2 regions of the Enterobacter sp. B79-1 genome follow, and region 1 is predicted to be linked to the other one. Evidence: predicted binding sites of a transcription regulator. Region 1 holds the regulator's gene; the other holds the start of a gene.
What was found. The regulator CRP, encoded in region 1, controls carbon source genes, mostly activating them, when cyclic AMP is high. The targets are predictions, from matches to a motif close to ATGTGANNNNNNTCACAT.

Region 1 (5,885 bases):
GATTTGCGGGTTCACTTCAGCCAGCGAGCGGGAAAGGAAATCCGCCTGCTTCTGGTTGTTGCCTTCCAGCACGACTTTATCGCCCGGGGCGATCAGTTTTTCCAGCATGGCGACAAGATCGCCGGTTGGCAGTACCTTGCCCTGCACCGGTACGGACGCCAGACGACGCGCTTTCTCGCTGCGTCGTGTGTTCCATTGCCGGGTGGGTGTTTGCCCAGATAACATTATTAACCTCCTGATTCAGCACATCATTCTGATTTGCTTAACGTTGAGTAAAGTCTGCGCTCTGGCGAGAAAGGCATCAATTAAGCGTAGAGCTGAATCATTAGCCTGAGAGTAATAATCAAGGTAAAGATTTGTGATCGGGATCAGTTCATGGTTCGGAAATCCAGGCTAAACGGGGTACAATTCGGAAGGTATAGTAAATTTCTGACAAGAATCAGCATCGCCCTTATGACCCAAATCATTCCATCAGACTTCGACATTGCAGCCGAAGAGAGCGCAGAGTTCGTGCCCATGCGCGGCGTGGCTAACCCCCACCTGCAAACCATGCTGCCGCGCCTGATCCGCCGCAAGGTGCAGTTCACCCCGCACTGGCAGCGCCTGGATTTGCCGGACGGCGACTTTTTAGATCTCGCCTGGAGCGAAGCGCCGGAGCAGGCCCGACACAAACCTCGCCTGGTGGTGTTTCATGGTCTGGAAGGCAGCCTGCACAGTCCCTACGCCCACGGTTTAATCGAGGCGGCGAAAGCCCGCGGCTGGCTGGCGGTGGTGATGCATTTTCGCGGCTGCAGCGGCGAGCCGAATCGCCAGAAGCGTATTTACCACTCCGGTGAAACCGAAGACGGCACCTGGTTCTTACACTGGCTGAGAGAAAATTTTGGCACGGTGCCAACGGCGGCGGTGGGCTATTCGCTGGGCGGTAATATGCTGGCCTGCCTGCTGGCGAAAGAAGGTGATGCAGTCCCGCTGGATGCCGCTGTTATTGTCTCCGCTCCCTTTATGCTCGAGCAGTGCAGCTACCATATGGAGAAAGGGTTTTCCCGCGTCTATCAGCGCTACCTGCTCAACCTGCTGAAGGCAAACGCCGCGCGCAAGCTGAAGGCCTACCCTGATACCCTGCCGGTTAGCCTGCAGCAGCTCAAGCGCGTGAAGCGTCTGCGCGAGTTTGACGATCTGATTACCTCGAAGATCCACGGTTTTGCCGATGCGATTGACTATTACCGTCAGTGCAGCGCCATGCCGCTGTTGAATCAAATCACCACGCCGACGCTGATTATCCACGCCAAAGACGATCCGTTTATGGATCATCACTCTATTCCGGCACCGGAGCATTTACCGGCTAACGTGCAGTATCAGCTCACCGAGTACGGCGGGCACGTCGGCTTTGTTGGCGGCACGCTACGCAGGCCGAAAATGTGGCTGGAAACCCGCATCCCTGACTGGCTCACCTCTTTTCTGGACGGTAAAAAATGATTATCCCCTGGCAGGATCTCGCTCCCGAAACGCTCGATAATCTGATTGAAAGCTTTGTATTACGTGAAGGCACCGATTATGGTGAACAAGAACGTTCGCTCGAACAAAAGGTCAGCGATGTTAAGCGCCAGCTGAAAAGTGGCGACGTGGTGCTGGTGTGGTCCGAACTGCATGAGACGGTCAATATCATGCACCGCAACGCGTTTCACGGCTGATCTGTAAACCTTTCCAGTCAGGGAGTTGCTATGTCTGCCAGACATCCGGTTATTGCCGTAACGGGCTCAAGTGGTGCGGGTACCACCACCACCAGCCTCGCCTTTCGCAAGATTTTCGCACAGCTGAATCTACGGGCGGCAGAAGTGGAGGGCGATAGCTTTCACCGCTATACGCGCCCGGAAATGGACATGGCCATCCGCAAGGCGCGCGATCTGGGCAAACACATCAGCTATTTCGGGCCGGAAGCCAACGATTTCAGCCTGCTGGAACAAACCTTCCGCGAATACGGGCAGAGCGGGACCGGGCAGTCCCGCAAATACCTGCACACCTACGACGAAGCGGTTCCCTGGAATCAGGTGCCGGGGACGTTCACCCCGTGGCAGCCGCTGCCGGAGCCGACCGACGTGCTGTTTTACGAAGGGCTACACGGCGGCGTGGTCACGCCTCAACACGACGTCGCGCGTCACGTAGATCTGCTGGTCGGCGTGGTGCCGATTGTTAACCTTGAATGGATCCAGAAGCTGACGCGTGACATGAGCGAGCGCGGGCATTCTCGCGAAGCGGTGATGGATTCCGTCGTGCGCTCCATGGAGGATTACATCAACTTCCTGACGCCGCAGTTCTCCCGCACCCACATCAACTTTCAGCGCGTGCCGACGGTGGATACCTCCAACCCGTTTGCGGCCAAAACGATCCCGTCGCTGGATGAGAGCTTTGTCGTCATCCATTTCCGCAATCTAGAAGGCATTGATTACCCCTGGCTGCTGGCGATGCTGCAGGGCTCGTTTATTTCGCATATGAATACGTTGGTAGTGCCGGGCGGAAAAATGGGGCTGGCGATGGAGTTAATTATGACGCCGCTGGTCCAGCGACTGATGGAAGGGAAGCAGATCGCGTGAGTTGTTTTGCCCGGTGGCGCTGCGCTTACCGGGCCTACGGTCGTGCTTTTGTAGGGCGGGTCAGCGAAGCGCCACCCGCCAAAAGATTAAGCCTCGATCACTTCATACGAATGCGTGATTTTTACCGCTTTCTCCAGCATTAACGCCACAGAGCAATATTTCTCCGCAGAAAGGTCTACGGCGCGTGATACTGCGGCATCTTTCAGTTCTTTACCGGTCACGATAAAGTGCAGATTAATGTGCGTGAACAGGCGTGGCGCCTCTTCGCGTCGTTCGGAAGTAAGCTTCACTTCGCAATCGGACACATCATGACGACCTTTTTGCAAAATCGACACCACGTCAATTGCGCTGCATCCGCCCGCCGCCATCAGCACCATCTCCATCGGGCTTGGGGCTTTGTCGCCGGAGTTACCGTCCATCAAAATCTGATGTCCAGAAGCGGATTCGCCCAGGAACGTTAAACCTTCAACCCATTTCACACGCGCTTGCATATTCATTAACTCCAACGTTGCATTTTTGGTGACAGATTACGCGTGCATTACATTTCTCGCAACGGAAGGCGACCTGCATCATGCTGAAGCGAGACACCAGGAGACACGCGGCAAAAGCTATGCTAAAACACTCTGGATGCTACAGTAATACATTGACGTTACACATGTATGCAGAGGACATCAAACTTTACTGGCTGCGAAACGTTACGACAGCCGACTTCCCAGGGTATGGGTAAGAATTCGATTGCAACCCCAGAGTCCGGATGCATCTTATGACTCTGGTGACAGCTTATAACAGAGGATAACAGCGCATGGTGCTTGGCAAACCGCAAACAGACCCGACTCTCGAATGGTTCTTGTCTCATTGCCACATTCATAAGTACCCATCGAAGAGCACGCTGATTCACCAGGGTGAAAAAGCGGAAACGTTGTATTACATCGTTAAAGGCTCGGTGGCAGTGCTGATCAAAGATGAAGAAGGGAAAGAGATGATCCTTTCTTATCTGAACCAGGGCGATTTCATCGGTGAACTGGGCCTGTTTGAAGAGGGCCAGGAACGTAGCGCCTGGGTTCGTGCAAAGACAGCATGTGAAGTGGCTGAAATTTCTTACAAGAAATTCCGTCAGCTGATTCAGGTTAATCCTGACATCCTGATGCGTCTTTCTTCCCAGATGGCGCGCCGTCTGCAGGTGACGTCTGAGAAAGTGGGTAACCTCGCCTTCCTGGACGTGACCGGCCGTATCGCGCAGACCCTGCTTAACCTGGCGAAACAGCCAGACGCCATGACCCACCCTGACGGCATGCAAATTAAAATTACCCGCCAGGAAATTGGTCAGATCGTCGGTTGCTCCCGTGAAACAGTGGGCCGTATCCTGAAAATGCTGGAAGACCAGAACCTGATCTCCGCCCACGGTAAAACCATCGTGGTTTACGGAACGCGTTAATTCCGCTCAAACGGCGTGCCATCGCAAGGTGTCACGCCGTTTTTGTCTCTACTCCCCATGTGGCGCAGGCTGATCTATCACCCGGAAGTTAACTACGCACTGCGACAAACGCTGGTGTTGTGCCTTCCTGTGGCCGTGGGCCTGATCCTCGGACACCTCCAGCAAGGTCTGCTGTTTTCCCTCGTGCCCGCCTGCTGCAACATTGCCGGTCTGGACACGCCGCATAAGCGCTTTTTCAAACGCCTGATTATCGGTGGCTGTCTGTTTGCGGGCTGTAGTCTCGCCGTACAGCTCCTGCTTGCCCGTGATATCCCGCTGCCCCTGATCCTGACCGTGCTGGCGATGACGCTTGGCGTGACGGCGGAAATCAGTTCGCTGCACGCGCGCCTGCTGCCCGCCTCGCTGATTGCGGCTATCTTCACCCTGAGCCTCGCCGGGAATATGCCGGTGTGGGAGCCACTGCTGATCTACGCCCTTGGCACGCTCTGGTACGGGGTGTTTAACTGGTTCTGGTTTTGGCTCTGGCGGGAACAGCCGCTGCGTGAATCCCTGAGCCTGCTCTATGTGCAGCTTGCGGATTACTGTGAAGCCAAATACACCCTGCTCACCCAGCATACCGACCCGGAGAAATCCCTGCCGCCGCTGCTGACGCGTCAGCAAAAGGTTGTCGACCTGATTAGCCAGTGCTACCAGCAGCTGCACATGCTTGCCGCCAACAAGAACCACGAATACAAACGGCTGCTGCGCACTTTCCAGGTGGGGCTGGACCTGCAGGAGCATATCTCCGTTAGCCTTCACCACCCGCAGGAGGTACAAAAGCTGGTAGAGCGCAGCCATGCAGAAGCAGTGATCCGCTGGAACGCCCAGACCGTCGCCGCGCGGCTTAGGGTACTGGCTGACGATATTCTCTATCACCGCTACCCCACGCGTTTTAACATGGATAAACAGCTCGGCGCGCTGGAGAAAATCGCCCGTCAGCATCCGGATAACCCGGTAGGCCAGTTTGCCGCCTGGCACTTCAGCCGTATCGCCCGCGTGTTGCGTACGCAGCGCCCGCTTTATCCCCGCGACCTGATGGCGGATAAGCAGAAACGTCTGCCGCTGCTGCCTGCGCTCAAAAGCTATCTGTCACTGAAATCCGCCGCCCTGCGCAACGCGGCGCGGATAAGCGTGATGCTGAGCATTGCCAGCCTGATGGGCATGGCGCTGCACCTGCCTAAACCCTACTGGATCTTAATGACCGTGCTGTTTGTCACGCAGAACGGCTACGGGGCCACGCGAGTGCGTATCTTCCACCGGGCTGGCGGAACGCTAGCCGGGCTGATTATTGCGGGCGTGACGCTTCACTTCCACGTGCCGGAAGGCTATACGCTGGTCGGGATGCTGGCGATCACCATGGTGAGCTATCTGATCATCCGTAAAAATTACGGCTGGGCGATGGTGGGCTTTACGGTCACGGCGGTGTACACCCTGCAGCTGCTCACGCTCAACGGCGAGCAGTTTATCGTGGCTCGTCTGGTCGATACACTGATTGGCTGCCTGATTGCCTTCGGCGGTATGGTCTGGCTGTGGCCGCAGTGGCAGAGCGGATTGCTCAGGCAGAACGCCCATGACGCGCTGGAAGCTGACCAGCAGGCCATTCGCCTGATCCTCAGCGACGATCCGCAGCCCTCCCCGCTGGCGTATCAGCGGATGAAGGTCAACCAGGCGCACAACGCGCTGTTTAACTCGCTCAATCAGGCGATGCAGGAGCCGGGGTTTAACTCGCACTATCTTGCAGACATGAAGCTGTGGGTGACACACAGCCAGTTTATCGTCGAGCACATTAACGCCATGACCACGCTGGCGCGCGAGCACAC
Region 2 (5,885 bases), on a different contig from region 1:
CTGATGCACCACGACAGGGGATCGTGATTAACCTTGCCGAGCTTCGACTTTACTATTATCCGCCGGGTAAAAAAGAAGTGACCGTTTATCCAATCGGTATCGGCCAGTTGGGCGGCGATACGCTGACGCCAACCATGGTCACTACCGTGTCGGATAAACGTGCTAACCCAACCTGGACACCCACGGCAAATATTCGCGCACGCTATAAAGCTCAGGGTATCGATCTGCCCACCGTCGTGCCGGCGGGCCCGGACAACCCAATGGGTCATCACGCGATCCGCCTCGCGGCATATGGTGGGGTTTATCTGCTGCATGGAACGAATGCGGATTTCGGCATCGGTATGCGCGTCAGCTCCGGCTGTATTCGTCTGCGGGATGACGACATCAAGACGCTCTACAGCGTGATTACGCCGGGCACAAAAGTGAATATTATCAATACACCGATTAAGGCCTCGGAAGAGCCCGGTAGCGTACGGTTGGTCGAAATTCACCAGCCATTATCAAAACACCTCGGTGACGATCCGCAGACGCTGCCCATTCCACTGAATGCCGCGATGGTGGGCTTTAAATCGAATACCAACACCGATAGCCTGGTGATGGAGCGCGCGATGGAAGCCCGGTCAGGAATGCCAATCGACGTCACCCGACATGGCGATGTCACTCCGCAGTCAATGTAAGTACAAAAAAAACGCCCTGCAAATGCAGGGCGTTTTTTATAGCAGTGGCATAAATGAGGGTTTAGCCAGGCTTATTTATAGATAACCGCAGTACCGTGCAGGGTGTTAGGGCCGGTCACTGAGGTGATACGGAACGATTTCGCACCCATCTCATCCGCTTTCTGCGCCAGCTGATCTTCCAGTGAGCCCAGGTTTGTCCCCGCGTTTGCAGAGATGGTACCCACTTTTTGTTGATCAGCAGGAGTAGATTGAACTTCTACAGCGGCGAAGCTTGCGAAAGAGAGTGAGCTAAGTACAGCAGCAGCGATCAGGGTTTTTACGTTTTTCATGATTTTTACCTTTAGGCAGATGAATTGGGCGTCGTAAGTTATTTACTTAACGATCGATAGGTAAATGATAGATGTGATCCAGCTCACACGTCAACATGTTTTTATAACGACCGTTAAATTAATTTTATTTTCGTTAATTTTCATACCTATATGATTAATTTATTTTTAAGCAAACTACGCTGGTCGCGGGATGGGTTTATTTTTATAATGGTCATTCAACAAACCAACTGAGGACCAACGGCAAATGACAACCGAAGTCACGAGTTGCGCAAAGAAAAGCCGTGGCCGACCAAAAGTGTTCGACAGGGATGCGGCGCTCGATAAGGCCATGACACTCTTCTGGCAGCATGGGTACGAAGCGACCTCGCTTTCCGATCTGGTAGAAGCGACCGGCGCCAAGGCACCCACGCTGTATGCGGAATTTACCAATAAAGAGGGGCTGTTCAGGGCAGTGCTGGACAGATACATCTCGCGCTTTGCGGCAAAACACGAAGCGCAGCTTTTTTGCGAAGAGAAAAGCGTTGAGCAGGCGTTGCAGGACTATTTCTGTGCCGTCGCGACCTGCTTTACCAGCAAAGACACACCCGCGGGCTGTTTTATGATCAACACCTCCGCCACGCTTGCTGCGTCGTCTAAAGAGATTGCCAATACGGTGAAATCACGCCATGCCATGCAGGAGGAGACGTTAAGTACGTTTCTGGCCCAGCGGCAGCAGCGCGGTGAAATCCCGGCGCATTGCCGCCCGCAGGAGCTGGCGCAATACCTGAGCTGTATTTTACAGGGCATGTCCATCAGCGCCCGTGAAGGGGCTACGCTGGAAAAACTGCAGAGCATTACGCAAACCACGCTGCGTTTGTGGCCTGAACTGCTTAAACTTTAAGGCAAAAAAAAGCTCCTCAGCCTGAGCGCATGAGGAGCTAAGTTCAGAGAACATCTTTTTTACACTTTGTTGTTCAGTACCAGCTGACCATTGTTGTCCAGTGGGATCTGGGTGCCAGGGTCTTTATCCATGCGGATTTTGCCCTGCTGGTCGCCAATTTTGTAGGTTACGTCATAGCCCAGCATTTTTTCGGACTTGTCATAAACGGTTTTGCAGCGCTGCTGCGTAGTGGTGTACGTGTCGTTGTCCTGCATTGCGCCCTGCACCTGGTTACCGGCATAGCCGCCACCCAGCGCACCCACGACCGTCGCCACATCTTTGCCTCGCCCGCCACCAAACTGATGACCAATCACGCCACCGGCCACGGCACCGAGAACTGAACCGGCAATGCGGTTTTCATCCTGCACCGGACGACGGTGAGTCACGGAGACGTTGCGGCACTCCTGACGAGGGGTTTTCACGGTTTCTTTAATCGGGGTAGCGGAAACGACCTGCGCATACTGCGGGCCACGATCAAGTACGTTGAGACCGGCTACGGCAGCCACACCTAGCGCAGCAGCGACGCCAATCCCTATACCCGCCAACATTGATTTATTCACGGGACTTCCTCCTTTGTTGCTATTGGAAACCATTTTGCAGCAGGGGTCAGCCCTCGCCAATAAGACAAAGGATTAAAAAATGGGCGTCTGGGGGAGATATATCGTGTTTGAGAGAACTCTTAAGCACGCAAAGTGTGATGTACAGCATGAAATGCTAAAAAATCCCTCCGGATGGCCCGGAGGGAGAGAAATATCAGTGCAGCTTCAGTCGAGGGCGGATCACGCGGTTGATTCGGCCGACCAGCATCATCAGACCGGTTTTGAAGTAGCCGTGCAGCGCAATCTGATGCATACGGTAAAGGGAGATATACACGAAGCGTGCAATCCGCCCTTCTACCATCATGGAGCCGCGCATCAGGTTACCCATCAGGCTACCCACGGTAGAGAAGTTAGACAGTGACACCAGCGAACCGTGGTCTTTATAGACATACGATTTCATCGGCTTCCCTTTGTACTGCGCCAGGATGTTGTGCAGCACCAGACTCGCCATCTGGTGAGCGGCCTGAGCGCGCGGCGGCACGAACCCACCTTCAGGGCGCGCGCAGGATGCACAGTCACCAATAGCGAAGATTTCCGGGTCGCGCGTGGTTTGCAGCGTCGGCTCTGTCACCAGTTGGTTAATGCGGTTGGTTTCCAGCCCGCCGATCTCTTTCATGAAATCAGGCGCTTTGATGCCCGCCGCCCAGACCATCAGATCCGCTTTGATATACTCGCCGTCCTTAGTATGCAAGCCGCCTTCGTCAGCGCTGGTCACCATGGTCTGCGTCAGCACCCGCACGCCCAGTTTGGTGAGTTCATTGTGCGCCGCACCGGAAATACGTGGCGGCAGCGCAGGCAGAATGCGTTCACCGGCTTCAACCAGCGTCACGTTCAGCGCTTCGTTAGTCAGCCCTTTATAACCGTAGCTGTGCAGCTGTTTCACCGCGTTGTGCAGCTCCGCAGACAGCTCAACGCCCGTCGCGCCGCCGCCGACAATGGCGATATTGACCTTACCGTTCGCACCCATATTGCTGGTGTACTTCAGGAACAGGTTTAGCATTTCCTGATGGAAACGACGCGCCTGGTGCGGGTTATCGAGGAAGATACAGTGCTCTTTCACGCCCGGTGTGTTGAAGTCGTTAGAGGTACTGCCCAGCGCCATGACCAGCGTGTCATACGCCAGCTTGCGTTCAGGAACAAGCAGTTCGCCTTTTTCATCACGCAGTTCGGCCAGTGTAATGGTTTTGCTTTCACGGTTGATATCCACCACGGATCCCAGCTGGAACTGGAAATGGTGATTGCGCGCATGCGCCAGATAGCTCAGCGCATCGACGCCCTCATCCAGCGAACCGGTCGCCACTTCGTGCAGCAGCGGTTTCCACAGGTGGCTATGGTTGCGATCCACCAGCGTAATTTTGGCTTTTTTGCCGCGACCCAGCTTTTTACCCAGCTGTGTGGCCAGCTCCAGCCCGCCAGCACCACCGCCTACAATCACTATCTTTTTCAATGGCGTAGTCAACGTGACCCCCTCAAATTATTAACCAATTGTTAAGTAAAAGTTATAAAAATAACCCTTAATTAACAACAGGTTACAGCACTGAAACCATTCAGGTGAATTGAGAATAACACGTCAGGCGCATTGGTCATACCAAAATTGATATGCATCAAGTTTTGATGGCTTAAAAGTAGACAATTCTGGACAAAAAGAAACCCGGTCGCAAAGGCGTACCGGGTTTCGGGTGGCAGGCTGTGGCTTAGCCCAGCGTTTTGAAGGCTTTAATGCGCTGCAGATGCGGGGAGATATTCTTGAACTTGTGGGTTTGTTCCTCGTCCCAGACAATTTCATAGTAATGATGCAGCAGTTCTGCCGCCCGGCTGCTGTTCAGTGCCTCATCCTGGCGCGAGAGGATCACTAAACAGCGATCGCGGTTTTTCTCACGGAAGTTACTCACGCACTTGGTGGAAATGTCGACATACTCTTCCGGGCGGTCAATTTTGCCTTCCATGTTCTCGTTCGGGAACAGGTTGGGATTGAACACGACCTGGCGGATGTCGCACAGGAAGCCAATGCGTTCGGCCCAGTAGCCCCCCAGCCCCACGCCGCAGATCAGCGGGCGTTCATCGACGTTGAGCTGTAACATCTTGTCCACTTCCTTAAGCAGATGCTGCATATCATGCTTCGGATGACGCGTGCTGTAACTGATCAGCCGTACATCCGGGTCGATAAACTGCAGCTGCAGCACCTTCTCATGATTACCAGGACTGTTTGAGTCAAAACCGTGTAAATAGATGATCATTGTCTTCTCACCACGCTACGCCTTCCGGGAGGGTTTACAGGCTGGCTTTATGTGCCTGCCAGCGCTCATTCAGTGCTTCAAGCTGGGCGTTGACCGTCTTCCAGCGCGCCGAATCCATCAGCTCCTGACGGCTAAATGAACCTTTATGATACAATTGTGTAACACGCTCTGCTTTGATCGGCGACAGGTTATCCAACACGCTGACGGCCCCTTTACGATTATTGCAGACGAGGATCATATCGCAACCTGCGTCCAGGGATGCCTGCCCGCGCTCCGTGTAGCTGCCCATAATTGCCGCCCCTTCCATCGACAGATCGTCGGAGAAAATCACGCCGTTAAAACCGAGCTCCTGACGAAGCACCGTTTTCAGCCAGTGCGGTGAACCGCTGGCCGGGCGCGGATCGACATCGCTGTAAATCACGTGTGCAGGCATGATGGCATCAAGCTTGTTATCGGTGATAAGCGAACGGAACACCGACATATCTTTGGCACGGATTTCCGCTTCCGGACGCGGATCGCGCGGCGTCTCTTTGTGAGAATCTGCCGTCACTGCGCCATGTCCCGGGAAGTGTTTGCCGGTGGTTTTCATGCCCGCTGCGTGCATGCCGTCGATAAAACGGGTGGCTATTGCCAGCGCAATGCGCGGATCTTCATGGTATGAACGCTCGCCAATCGCCGCGCTGATATGGCCCACATCCAGAACGGGAGCAAAGCTGATGTCGATATCCATCGCAATCATTTCGCTCGCCATCAGCCAGCCAGCATCCTGCGCCAGTTTACCGCCCTCTTCTGTACCCAGCAGCGCAGCAAAAGATTGTGCGGCAGGCAAGCGGGTGAACCCCTCGCGGAAACGCTGCACGCGCCCGCCTTCCTGGTCCACCGCGACCACCAGATGGTTACGCGACGCCGCGCGGATCTGACGAACCAGTTCGCGCAACTGCGCCGGATCGTGGTAGTTGCGGGTAAACAGAATCAGCCCCCCTACCAGCGGATGCGCCAGAATGTCGCGCTCCTCCGCATCCAGCTCAAACCCTTCGACATCCAACATGACTGGACCCACACGAACCTCTCTTATCCTTTAGTTTGTAACTGACGCCAGACGTCATCTGCCAGCGTAATAAAGT

Region 2: bhsA (multiple stress resistance protein BhsA) is a predicted target of CRP. The motif match lies at 1,078-1,095, and genes of this name have one in related genera.

What each region holds. Positions count from the first base shown of each region.
Region 1 is NZ_JBYAZJ010000009.1:182,572-188,456, reverse strand. It holds gene mdcA (malonate decarboxylase subunit alpha) at 1-225, opposite strand, end outside; gene AC2T6E_RS20695 (hydrolase) at 454-1,476, shown strand; gene AC2T6E_RS20690 (YheU family protein) at 1,473-1,691, shown strand; gene AC2T6E_RS20685 (phosphoribulokinase) at 1,722-2,591, shown strand; gene AC2T6E_RS20680 (OsmC family protein) at 2,678-3,082, opposite strand; gene crp (cAMP-activated global transcriptional regulator CRP) at 3,394-4,026, shown strand; gene AC2T6E_RS20670 (YccS/YhfK family putative transporter) at 4,084-5,885, shown strand, end outside.
Region 2 is NZ_JBYAZJ010000001.1:948,568-954,452, forward strand. It holds gene ldtC (L,D-transpeptidase LdtC) at 1-677, shown strand, start outside; gene bhsA (multiple stress resistance protein BhsA) at 749-1,006, opposite strand; gene comR (TetR family copper-responsive transcriptional repressor ComR) at 1,251-1,886, shown strand; gene AC2T6E_RS04625 (glycine zipper 2TM domain-containing protein) at 1,946-2,485, opposite strand; gene AC2T6E_RS04630 (NAD(P)/FAD-dependent oxidoreductase) at 2,679-3,983, opposite strand; gene ycfP (alpha/beta hydrolase YcfP) at 4,219-4,761, opposite strand; gene nagZ (beta-N-acetylhexosaminidase) at 4,796-5,821, opposite strand; gene thiK (thiamine kinase) at 5,833-5,885, opposite strand, start outside.